One region of the Micromonospora sp. NPDC049799 genome, then DNA from elsewhere that is predicted to be linked to it. Evidence: riboswitches for the same ligand, from Rfam matches in the RefSeq annotation. Region 1 holds a riboswitch; the other holds the start of a gene.
The links. Region 1 has a riboswitch for cyclic di-AMP ahead of AB0I76_RS17030 (hypothetical protein). Riboswitches for the same ligand answer to the same signal wherever they lie in the genome.
Positions count from the first base shown of each region.

Region 1 (7,388 bases):
GAAGGGTACCGCCTGGCCCGGGTCGGGAACTTCGGCGCGCTCGTGGAGCGGGACGCGATGGTGTTCCACGCGGCGCAGCGGCGGCACGTGCTGGACGCCGAGTACGAGGGCCTGGTCTTCGGCCGGCTCGACCTGCATGACCGTCAGGTGCTGCACGTCGGACGGCTGGGCATCCGGGACGAGGACGCGGCGACCCTGGTGGTCGACTGGCGGGCTCCGGCCGCCGCCGCCTTCTACCAGGCCACTCCGGCGGAGCCGCTGGGCGTGGTCCGGCGGCGCATGATCCAGTCGTCGGGCGAGCGGGTCACCCGGATCGAGGACGACCTGCTCGACCCGGAGGCCGCGCCGGCCGAGATGACGGTGGTCGGCGACGGTGCGCTGCTGGCGACCCTGTCGAAGGCGACCGGGCGCGGCATGCGGGACATCGTCGCGACGATCCAGCGGGAGCAGGACGAGGCGATCCGCTCCCCCGGCTCGGGCGTCACGATCGTCTCCGGCGGCCCCGGCACCGGCAAGACCGCGGTGGCCCTGCACCGGGCCGCGTACCTGCTCTACTCCGAGCGGAGCCGGTACGCCGGCGGCGGCATCCTGGTGGTCGGCCCGTCGACGGTCTTCGTGGAGTACATCGCCTCGGTGCTGCCGTCGCTGGGCGAGGACACCGCCACCCTGCACTCGCTGGGCACGCTGTTCCCGGGGATGCGGGCCACCCGCACCGACCCGCCGGAGGTGGCGGCGGTGAAGGGCTCGCTGCGGATGCGCCGGGTGCTGGAGCGGGCGGCCCGGGACGCGGTGCCGGACGGGCCGGTCGAGTTGCGGCTGCTGTACCGGGGTGAGCTGCTCCGGCTGGACCGGCGGGAGCTGGACGGGATCCGGGAGCGGGTGCTGCACCGGGGTGCCCGCCGCAACGAGGTGCGCCGGGCCGGCTTCGACGGCGTGTTCGCCGCGTTGTGGGCGCAGGCCCGCCGGCTGGGCATCGGCCGGCTGCCCGAGCAGCGCGCGTTCGAGGACGAGATCGCCGAGCGGTCCGAGTTCCGAGAGTTCCTGAAGGCGTGGTGGCCACGCCTGCACCCCCGGCACGTGCTCGGCTGGCTGGCCCACCCGGACCGGCTGCGCCGGTACGCCGGTGGGATCCTCTCCGGTCGGGAGATCCGGTTGCTGGGTGACGCGTACCGGTCGCTGGACGCCGAGGGGCTGACGATCGCCGACGTGGCGCTGCTGGACGAGCTGGACGAGCTGCTCGGCAAGCCGATGAAGCCGGCCCGCGCGAAGCGGGACCCGTACCAGCTCGCCGGCGGGGTGCGCGAGCTGAGCACGTTCGCCGACCGGCAGCGGGCCGCCCGGGAGGCGGCCCGGCAGCGGCCGGAGGACTACCGCGAGTACGCCCACGTCGTGGTCGACGAGTCGCAGGACGTCTCGCCGATGCAGTGGCGCATGATCGGCCGGCGGGGGCGGCTGGCGTCGTGGACGGTGGTCGGGGACCCGGCGCAGACCGCCTGGACCGGCGACCCGCAGGAGCTGACCCGGGCGCGGGACCAGGCGCTGGGCCGGCGTCGTCGGCACCAGTTCACCCTCACCACCAACTACCGGAACTCCGCGGAGATCTTCGCGGTGGCGGCGGCCGAGATCCGCCGGCTCTACCCCGACCTTCCGCTGCCGGTCGCGGTGCGGTCGACCGGCGTGGACCCGGTGCAGCTGGTGGTGCCGGCGTCGGAGCTGGAGACTACCGTCGTCGAGGCGGCCACCGCCCTGCTCGCGGAGGTGGAGGGCACCGTCGGCGTGATCACACCGGTGCCGCGCCGCGACGAGGTCGCGGGCTGGCTGGGCGGCCTGGGGGGACCACGACTCCAGGTGGTGACCAGCCTGGAGGCCAAGGGCATGGAGTACGACGGGGTCGCGCTGGTCGCGCCGGGCGAGATCCGGGCCGATCCGGGCTCGGGTGTACGGACCCTCTACGTCGCCCTATCCCGGGCCACCCAGCGGCTGACCACGGTCGAGCCGACCGGCTGACCCGGGACGTCGACAGACCGACTCCAGTTGCACACATTGCGATGTGAGCATAGATTTGACGTGGGTCCGGACTGCGACGGAGGTTTCCGCGTGGGCGCAGGGCACGACCACCACCACGGTTCGGTCGCGAACGCCGCACACCGCCACCGAGGGCGACTCTGGGCCGCTTTCGCGCTGCTCGGCGCGCTGATGGCGGTCGAGGCCGTGACGGCCCTCCGCACCGGCTCGCTGGCGCTGCTCAGCGACGCCGGGCACATGTTCACCGACGTGCTCGGCATCGGCATGGCCCTGGCCGCGATCACCGCCACCCGGCGGAGCACCTCCGACCCGCAGCGCACCTTCGGCCTGTACCGGCTGGAGGTGCTGGCCGCCCTGGCGAACGCCGTGCTGCTCTCCGGCGTGGCGGTCTACGTGGTGGTCGAGGCGGTACGCCGGTTCGGCGACCCCCCGGAGGTGTCCGCCGGCCCGATGCTGGTGGTGGCCGTGCTCGGCCTGCTCGCGAACCTCGTCGCCTTCGGCCTGCTGCGCCCCGGCGCCAAGGAGAACATCAACCTCCAGGGGGCGTACCTGGAGGTCCTCGGCGACCTGCTCGGCTCACTCGGGGTGATCGGGGCGGCCCTGCTGATCTCCGTCACCGACTGGTGGTGGGCTGACCCGCTGGTCGCGGTCGCGATCGGTGTGTTCATCCTGCCCCGCACGTGGCGACTGGGCCGGTCCGCGCTGCGAATCCTGGTCCAGGCCGCCCCGGAGCACCTCCAGGTCACTGCCGTGCACGACCGGCTGGCCGCCGTGCCCGGCGTCGCCGAGGTGCACGACCTCCACGTCTGGACCCTCACCTCGGGCATGGACGTGGCCTCGGCGCACCTCACCACGACCCCGGACGCCGAGGTCGGCGCCGTGCTGACGGCGGCCCGGACGGCGCTGCGGGAGGACTTCCGGATCGACCACGCCACGTTGCAGATCGAGCCCGGCGCGACTCCCGGGGCCTGCGGGACAGTTGAGTGGTGTTGAGCATCTCCTTAATTCAGAGTGTGTAAAGTGTGCTTATGCCGGTTTTGTCGGTAAGGGCGTGCGCACCATGCGTCACCACCGCTGCAAGCGTCCCACCAGCACCGGTAGGCTCTGATCCGGCCTCCGCCAGGCGGCACCCACCGGTGCCGGCGGTGGCCGCCGCCTAATCGCCTGCCACGGCGAACCGGGGAACCGCGTTCCTGGGGTGCATCCGCGTCAGCGGTAGGGATCTTCCGTCCCGAACCCGTCAGCTAACCCGGTCGGCGGCTGACGGAAGGACACCTGCATGCCAACACCCGTACGACGACGCGCCGCCCGGACAGCGGCCCTGATCGCCGCGACGCTCGCCGTCGCCCTGGGCGGCACACCGGTCCCCGCCGGCGCCACCCCCGTCCCGACCGCCGCTCTGGCCGCCCCCGGGGACGACGTGGAGGGCGGTACTCCCGCCCTGCGGGCCCAGCTCGAAGCGGCCAGCAAGGGCTACCTCGACGCCAAACGGGCCCTGGACACCTCACTCCGGCGGCAGCAGCAGCTCGCCGCGGAGGTGAAGAAGAACGAGACCGAGCTGGCCGAACGGAGCCAGCAGGTCGGGGAGCTCGCCGGTCTCGCGTACCGCACCGGTCGGCTCAGCGCCGCTTCCGCCCTGCTCAACAGCAGCTCCCCGGACGGCTTCATGGACCGCGCCGCCGCGCTGGACCAGGTCGCCGCCAACGAGGACCGGGCGCTGCGCCGGCTCCAGGAGGCCCGCGACAAGGCCGCCCAGGCCAAGCTGGCCGTGGAGGTCGAGATCCGGGAGCAGACCAAGCAGCAGACGGTGATGGCCAAGCGCAAGCAGCAGGCGGAGAAGGCCCTCACCGTGGCGAACGAGCGGGCGTCCAGCCCGCCGAGCAGCAGCGGCAGCCGCACCGCCAGCGCGACGGCGAAGCCGGCACCGCGCAACCCCGACGGCTCCTGGCCGACCGAGTCGTGCAGCGTGAACGACCCGACCCCGGCGGACGGCTGCATCACGCCGCGCACCCTGCACGCGCTCAACCAGGCCAAGGCGGCCAACTTCACCCGGTACGTCTCCTGTTACCGGCCCGGCGGCTCGGGTGAGCACCCGAAGGGTCGCGCCTGCGACTTCGCCGCCCAGCAGGACGGTTTCGGTGGCGACGCCAGCGGTGGGGACCGGACGTACGGCAACAACCTCGCCGCGTTCTATGTCAACAACGCCGACCGGCTCGCCGTGCTCTACGTGATCTGGTACCGGCAGATCTGGCTGCCCAGCAGCGGGTGGAAGTCGTACAGCGGGGCCAACGGCGACCCCTCCAGCGACCACACCAACCACGTGCACCTGTCGGTCTACTGACCGGCGCCGACGGCCCCCGGTGGACGCCTCGCGGCGGCCCACCGGGGGCCGTCGCGTACGCCGGCCGGACGGGTCGCTCAGGTCGACGGCGGCGGCTGGTCGAGGGCGGCGCCCAGCCGGCTGGCCAGGGCCAGGTGAGCGGCGCGCGCCTGCGCGAAGGCGTAGCCGAACAACGGCGCCGGAGCGATGAGGACGATCTCCACGTCGATCCGCAGGACGCCGTCCGGCTCGGCCCGCAGCCGCGTGTGGTTGCGCACCGTCGTCGCGGGTCGCTGCCGGGCCACCGTGACCACCTCGTCCGGGTCGGCGACCAGGACGTCGGCCCGGTACGTGAGCGGGAGGCGCAGGGGCCCGACGGTGAGCCGGTCGGTGATCGCGTAGCTGGCCCGGGCGCCGGGCCGGGTCCGGATCCGACGGACCCGGACGATCAGCGGATGCAGGTCGGCCTGCCGCTGCGGGTCGGCCAGCAGCGCGACGGCCTCGGCCGGCGTGCAGCGGGCCTGGACGGTGTAGGTGAAGGACTCACGCCTCGGCACGCCGTCTCCCCACCGTCGCCTCGTCGCCCGATCCTCGCCTACGACCGCTGCGCTGGCAACGCCTCGACCGACACCCGCCGGACGACCGATGTTCGCCGGCCGTGGTGACTACGGTCAGCTCGGGGGGAATCACGGATGGCATCCAGAGCTGCGGAGGGCGGGACCGATGAGCGGGTACGAGCGATGAGCGGGCACGTGATGGTCTTCGCGCCGACACCCCGGCTGACGGTGACCGTCGACCAGCCCAGCGACGCCCCGGAGCTGCACCTGCATCCCGGCGGGCAGGGCGTGTGGCAGGCGCGGATGATCATGTCCCTGGGCGTGGACGTCGTGCTCTGCACCGCCCTCGGCGGCGAGATCGGCCAGGTGCTGGAGCCCCTCCTGGTCAGCGAGGGCGCCGACCTCAAGGTCGTGGTCCGCGAGACGGGCAGCGGCGGGTACGTGCACGACCGGCGCGACGGCACCCGGCGGGAGGTCGTGGACGTGCCGGGCCAGCCGCTGAGCCGGCACGAGCTGGACGAGCTCTACAACCTCGCGCTCGGCGAGGGCCTGCGCGCGCCGGTCAGCGTGCTCAGCGGACCGAACGAGCCGGCGCTGGTCCCCGCCGAGCTGTACCAGCGCTTCGCCGCCGACCTCGGCGCCAACGGCAGCCGGGTGGTGGTCGACCTGTCCGGCGAGCACCTGACCGCCGTGCTGGACAGCGGGGTCTTCTTCCTCAAGGTCAGCCACGAGGAGCTGATCGCCGACGGCCGGGCCGCCGGGGATGACGAGGAGGAGCTCGTCCGCGCGATCTACGACCTGCACGACACCGGCGCCCAGAACGTCGTGGTGAGTCGGGCCGACAAGCCCGCCCTGGCCCTGGTCGACGGTGAGGTCTTCGAGGTGGAGATGCCCCGGCTCCAGGCCGCCGACCCGCGGGGCGCGGGCGACTCGATGACCGCCGGGGTGGCCGCCGTCGTGGCCCGGGGCGGTGACGTCCGCACCGCGATCCGGACCGGCGCGGCGGCCGGGGCGCTCAACGTGACGCGGCACGGCCTCGGCACCGGACGGCTCGACTCGATCACCGGGCTCGTCGACCGGGTGCGCCTGGCCCCCGCGGGCAGCCGGCCCCAGGAGCGGACCACTCCTGAGGAGCTGGCCGACCGGGCGGCCGGCCGATGAGCCTCCGGGTGCTGGTCACCAACGACGACGGGATCGCCGCGCCGGGCATCCAGGCCCTCGCCCGCGCCGCCGCCGACCGGGGCCTGGACGTGGTGGTCGCCGCGCCGCTGGAGGAGGCGAGCGGCACCAGCGCGGCGATGACCGCAATCGAACGCGACGGGCACGTGGTGGTCCGCGAGCACCCGCTGCCCGAGCTGGAGGGCGTGCCCGCGTACGGGGTGGGCGGCTCCCCCGGCTTCATCGCGCTCATCGCGGTGCACGGCGCGTTCGGGCCGCCGCCGACGGTGGTGCTCTCCGGCATCAACCGCGGCGCCAACGCCGGCCGCGCCGTGCTGCACTCCGGCACCGTGGGCGCCGCGTTCACCGCCGCGTCGAACGGCTGCCGCGCGATGGCCGTCTCCCTGGACGTGCTCACCGCCGGCGAGGCCACGGCGGTCAGTGGCGGGGCCGCGGTGGCCGCCGCCGCCCGCGTACGCGACGCCGAACGGAACTGGTCCACCGCCGCCCGGGTCGCCCTGGACCTGCTGCCCCGGCTGACCGCCGGACCGACCGGGAGCGTGCTGAACGTGAACGCCCCCGACCTGCCCCACGGGCGCCTGCGCGGCGTGCGCCGGGGCACCCTGGCCAGCTTCGGTCAGGTGCAGATGACGGTGGCCGAGGCCGGGCACGGCTTCGTGCGGACCTCGCTGGAGGAGCCGGGCGAGGCGGCCCAGGCCGGCACCGACGTGGCACTGCTCGCCGCCGGGTACGCGTCGGTGACGGCGATCCGGGCGGTCATCGAGGTCTCGGACGTCGACCTGACCGGCCTGGACTGACCCGGCCCGCCCGTCTTTCCGGCGGCCTCAGGCGCCGGGGAGGACCTCGGGCGCCGGGCCGGCGGCGTAGTAGGGCTCGGGAGCGCCGAAGAGGCCCAGCAGGCCGGTCACCCAGAGCTGCCGGTGCACGAACCGGCTCGGCTCGGTGACGACGAGCTTGACGCCACTCACCTCGGCGGTCTGGAATCCGGCGACCATCGCGCTGATGCCGACGGAGTCGATGAAGGTGACGAGTCGCATGTTGAGCTCGATGCGGGTCGGTCGGCCCTTCGCCAGGACCTCGGCGATCGCCTCGCGCACCTCGTACGCGGTGTCCACGTCGATCTCGCCACGCGGAGCGATCTCGATGACACCACCGGGCAGAACCGACTTCACGATCGACAGGCTCACGCGAGCACCTCCACTCGCCCGTCCCCCGGGCGCCTCATCAGTACGCGGGCCGCGACCGAGAGTATTCCTCCGACGGCCTCGGTCGCCACCCCTCGGGATGAGCAATTCTGCTGTTCGGGT
Region 1 is NZ_JBFAMU010000211.1:394-7,781, forward strand. It holds gene AB0I76_RS17020 (AAA family ATPase) at 1-2,007, shown strand, start outside; gene AB0I76_RS17025 (cation diffusion facilitator family transporter) at 2,098-3,018, shown strand; cyclic di-AMP (ydaO/yuaA leader) riboswitch at 3,169-3,300, shown strand; gene AB0I76_RS17030 (hypothetical protein) at 3,305-4,366, shown strand; gene AB0I76_RS17035 (SRPBCC family protein) at 4,444-4,902, opposite strand; gene AB0I76_RS17040 (PfkB family carbohydrate kinase) at 5,086-6,063, shown strand; gene AB0I76_RS17045 (5'/3'-nucleotidase SurE) at 6,060-6,878, shown strand; gene AB0I76_RS17050 (STAS domain-containing protein) at 6,906-7,268, opposite strand.

Region 2 (2,259 bases), on a different contig from region 1:
GTTGACGTGCCGGCCGCCGTGACCGCCGTCTGACCGCTACGACGAAGGGCCGCCCCCGACCGGGGGCGGCCCTTCGACACGCTGTCCGGGTCGCCGTCAGAGCAGCGACACGTGGACGTGGTCGGTGTGGTTCGAGGGACCGCTGTACGACTTCCACCCGGTCGCCGGGAACCAGATCTGTCGGTTCCAGATGACGTAGTAGATGCCGAGCCGGTCGGCGTTGCGGACCAGGAAGGCGGTCAGGTTGTTGCCGTACATCCGGGTGTCGTTGTTGTACCAGGACCGGAAGCCGCTGTTCTGGAGCGACCAGTCGCAGGCGCGGCCCTTGGGATGCTCGTACGGCCCACCGGACCGGTAGCAGCCCACGAACCGGGTGAAGCCGGCCCGCTTGACCTCCTTGTACATGTGCAGCGTCCGGGGCGTGACGCAGCCGGAGGTGGTGGGGTCGGGCTGGCTGCACGACTCGGACCGCCAGTCGCCGTCCGCCGTCCGGCCCGGTGCGACCCGGGCGACCGGTGACGTGGCGTTCACCAGGCCGCCGGTGAGGCCGGTGCCGCCGACCAGGTCGAGGGCCTTCTCGGCCGCGGCCCGATCCCGGTTGATGTTGTTCCTCAGGCGCTGCTGGTCCCGGACCTCGGTGTCGACCGCCAGCTTCGCCTGTTGCACGCGGGCCTTGGCCGCGTTGACCTCGGCGAGCTGCTTGGCGTTGACCATGTTCAGCTCGTCCAGGGCGCCCGCGCGCTGCACGAAGGAGTCCGGGGTCCGGGCCTCCAGCAACATCGACACGGCGCCGATCCGTCCGCTCCGGTACGACTGGGCCGCGATCTCGTTGACCTGCGGCGCGAGCGCGTTCAGCTCGCGCTGGAGCCGGCTGACCTCCAGCTCCAGCTCCCGTTGGCGCTTCTGCGACTTCTTCAGGGCCGCCTCGGCCTTCACGAAGTCACGGTTCTTGGCCTCGATGACGTCGTTGAGCAACGTCGGCTGGCTGTCGTGGCCCGAGGGCTTCGGGGGTGCCGGTGCGGCGGACGCCGGGAGGGGCCCGACGAACACGACCAGCGCGGCGAGCACGGCCACCACAGGTGTCAACCAGCGGCGTAGGGGTGCCGTCACAGTGTTCCCTTCCGTCGACCGCCGACCGGGTTAGCTGACGGGTTCGGGGCGGAAGTGGCCCCTACCGCATTCGCGGATTCACCCCAGGTACCTGGGTCCCCGGTTCGCCTCGCGGCGATTGGGCGGCGGCACCGCAGGCGCCGCTGCGCGCCTTCGGCGGTGACCGGCAGCGAGGTTACCCGACAGTCGTCCTGGGGATCTACGTCTGGTAGCCGACCAAACGAGCTATTTCGACGCCAAAGCCGATGACCAGTGACGCGACTATCAGGCGGGTGGGTCCGCGTGATCACGCTACGCAGTTTCACCATGCGGTGTCCGTGCTCCTGTCCCGGTCGGGCCACCTGCCGGGGGTGGCGGGGGAGGTGTCCGTCGCGCGGGGGGCGCTCAGCGCCTCCAGCGCCTCCGCCCGTACCGCCGCCCGGGGGAGCGGCGGGTCGGGCGGTGTGTCGCCGGCGGTGGCCGTACCACCCCGCCGGCCGGCCGTGGTGACCACGGCCGCCAACGCGGTGGTGAGCGGCACCGCGGCGATCAGACCCAGGGTGGCGACCGCGCTGCGGACGATCTCCTGGGCCAGGAACTCACTGGTGAGGATCTGGGTCACCGCCCGCGAGTCGGCGGTGAGCAGGAGCAGCACGGGCAGCGAGGCGCCTGCGTACGCCAGCACGATCGTGTTCACCGTGGAGGCGATGTGCGCGCGGCCGACCCGGGTCGCCGCCCGGTAGAGCTGCAACCGGGTCAGCCCGGGGTTGGCGTGCGCCAGTTCGGTGACCGTGGCGGCCTGGGTGACCGTGACGTCGTCGAGCACGCCGAGCGAGCCGATGATGATGCCGGCCAGCAGCAGCCCGTGCAGGTCGACGTCGGCCTGGTACATCGACAGCGTGGTGGCGTCCTCGCTGCCGTACCCGGTCAGGTGGGTCGCGGCGGTGGCGAGCGTGCCGAGCACGCCGGTCAGCACCAGGCTGCCGAGCGTCCCGAGCACCGCCACGGATGTCTGCGCGGTCACCCCGTGGGTCAGGTAGAGCACCACGAACATGATCAACGCGGCGCCGACGACCGCGACCAGCAGCGGCGACTGCCCGGCGCTGATCCCGGGCAGCACGAAGGTGAGCAGGATGGCGAAGCTCGCCGCGAGGCCGGCGAGCGCGGCCA
Region 2 is NZ_JBFAMU010000038.1:2,253-4,511, forward strand. It holds gene AB0I76_RS05680 (carbonic anhydrase) at 1-33, shown strand, start outside; gene AB0I76_RS05685 (hypothetical protein) at 97-1,110, opposite strand; cyclic di-AMP (ydaO/yuaA leader) riboswitch at 1,115-1,245, opposite strand; gene AB0I76_RS05690 (YibE/F family protein) at 1,412-2,259, opposite strand, start outside.
Region 2: it holds a riboswitch for cyclic di-AMP, as region 1 does, so the genes downstream of both, AB0I76_RS05685 (hypothetical protein) here and AB0I76_RS17030 (hypothetical protein) in region 1, are expected to answer to the same signal.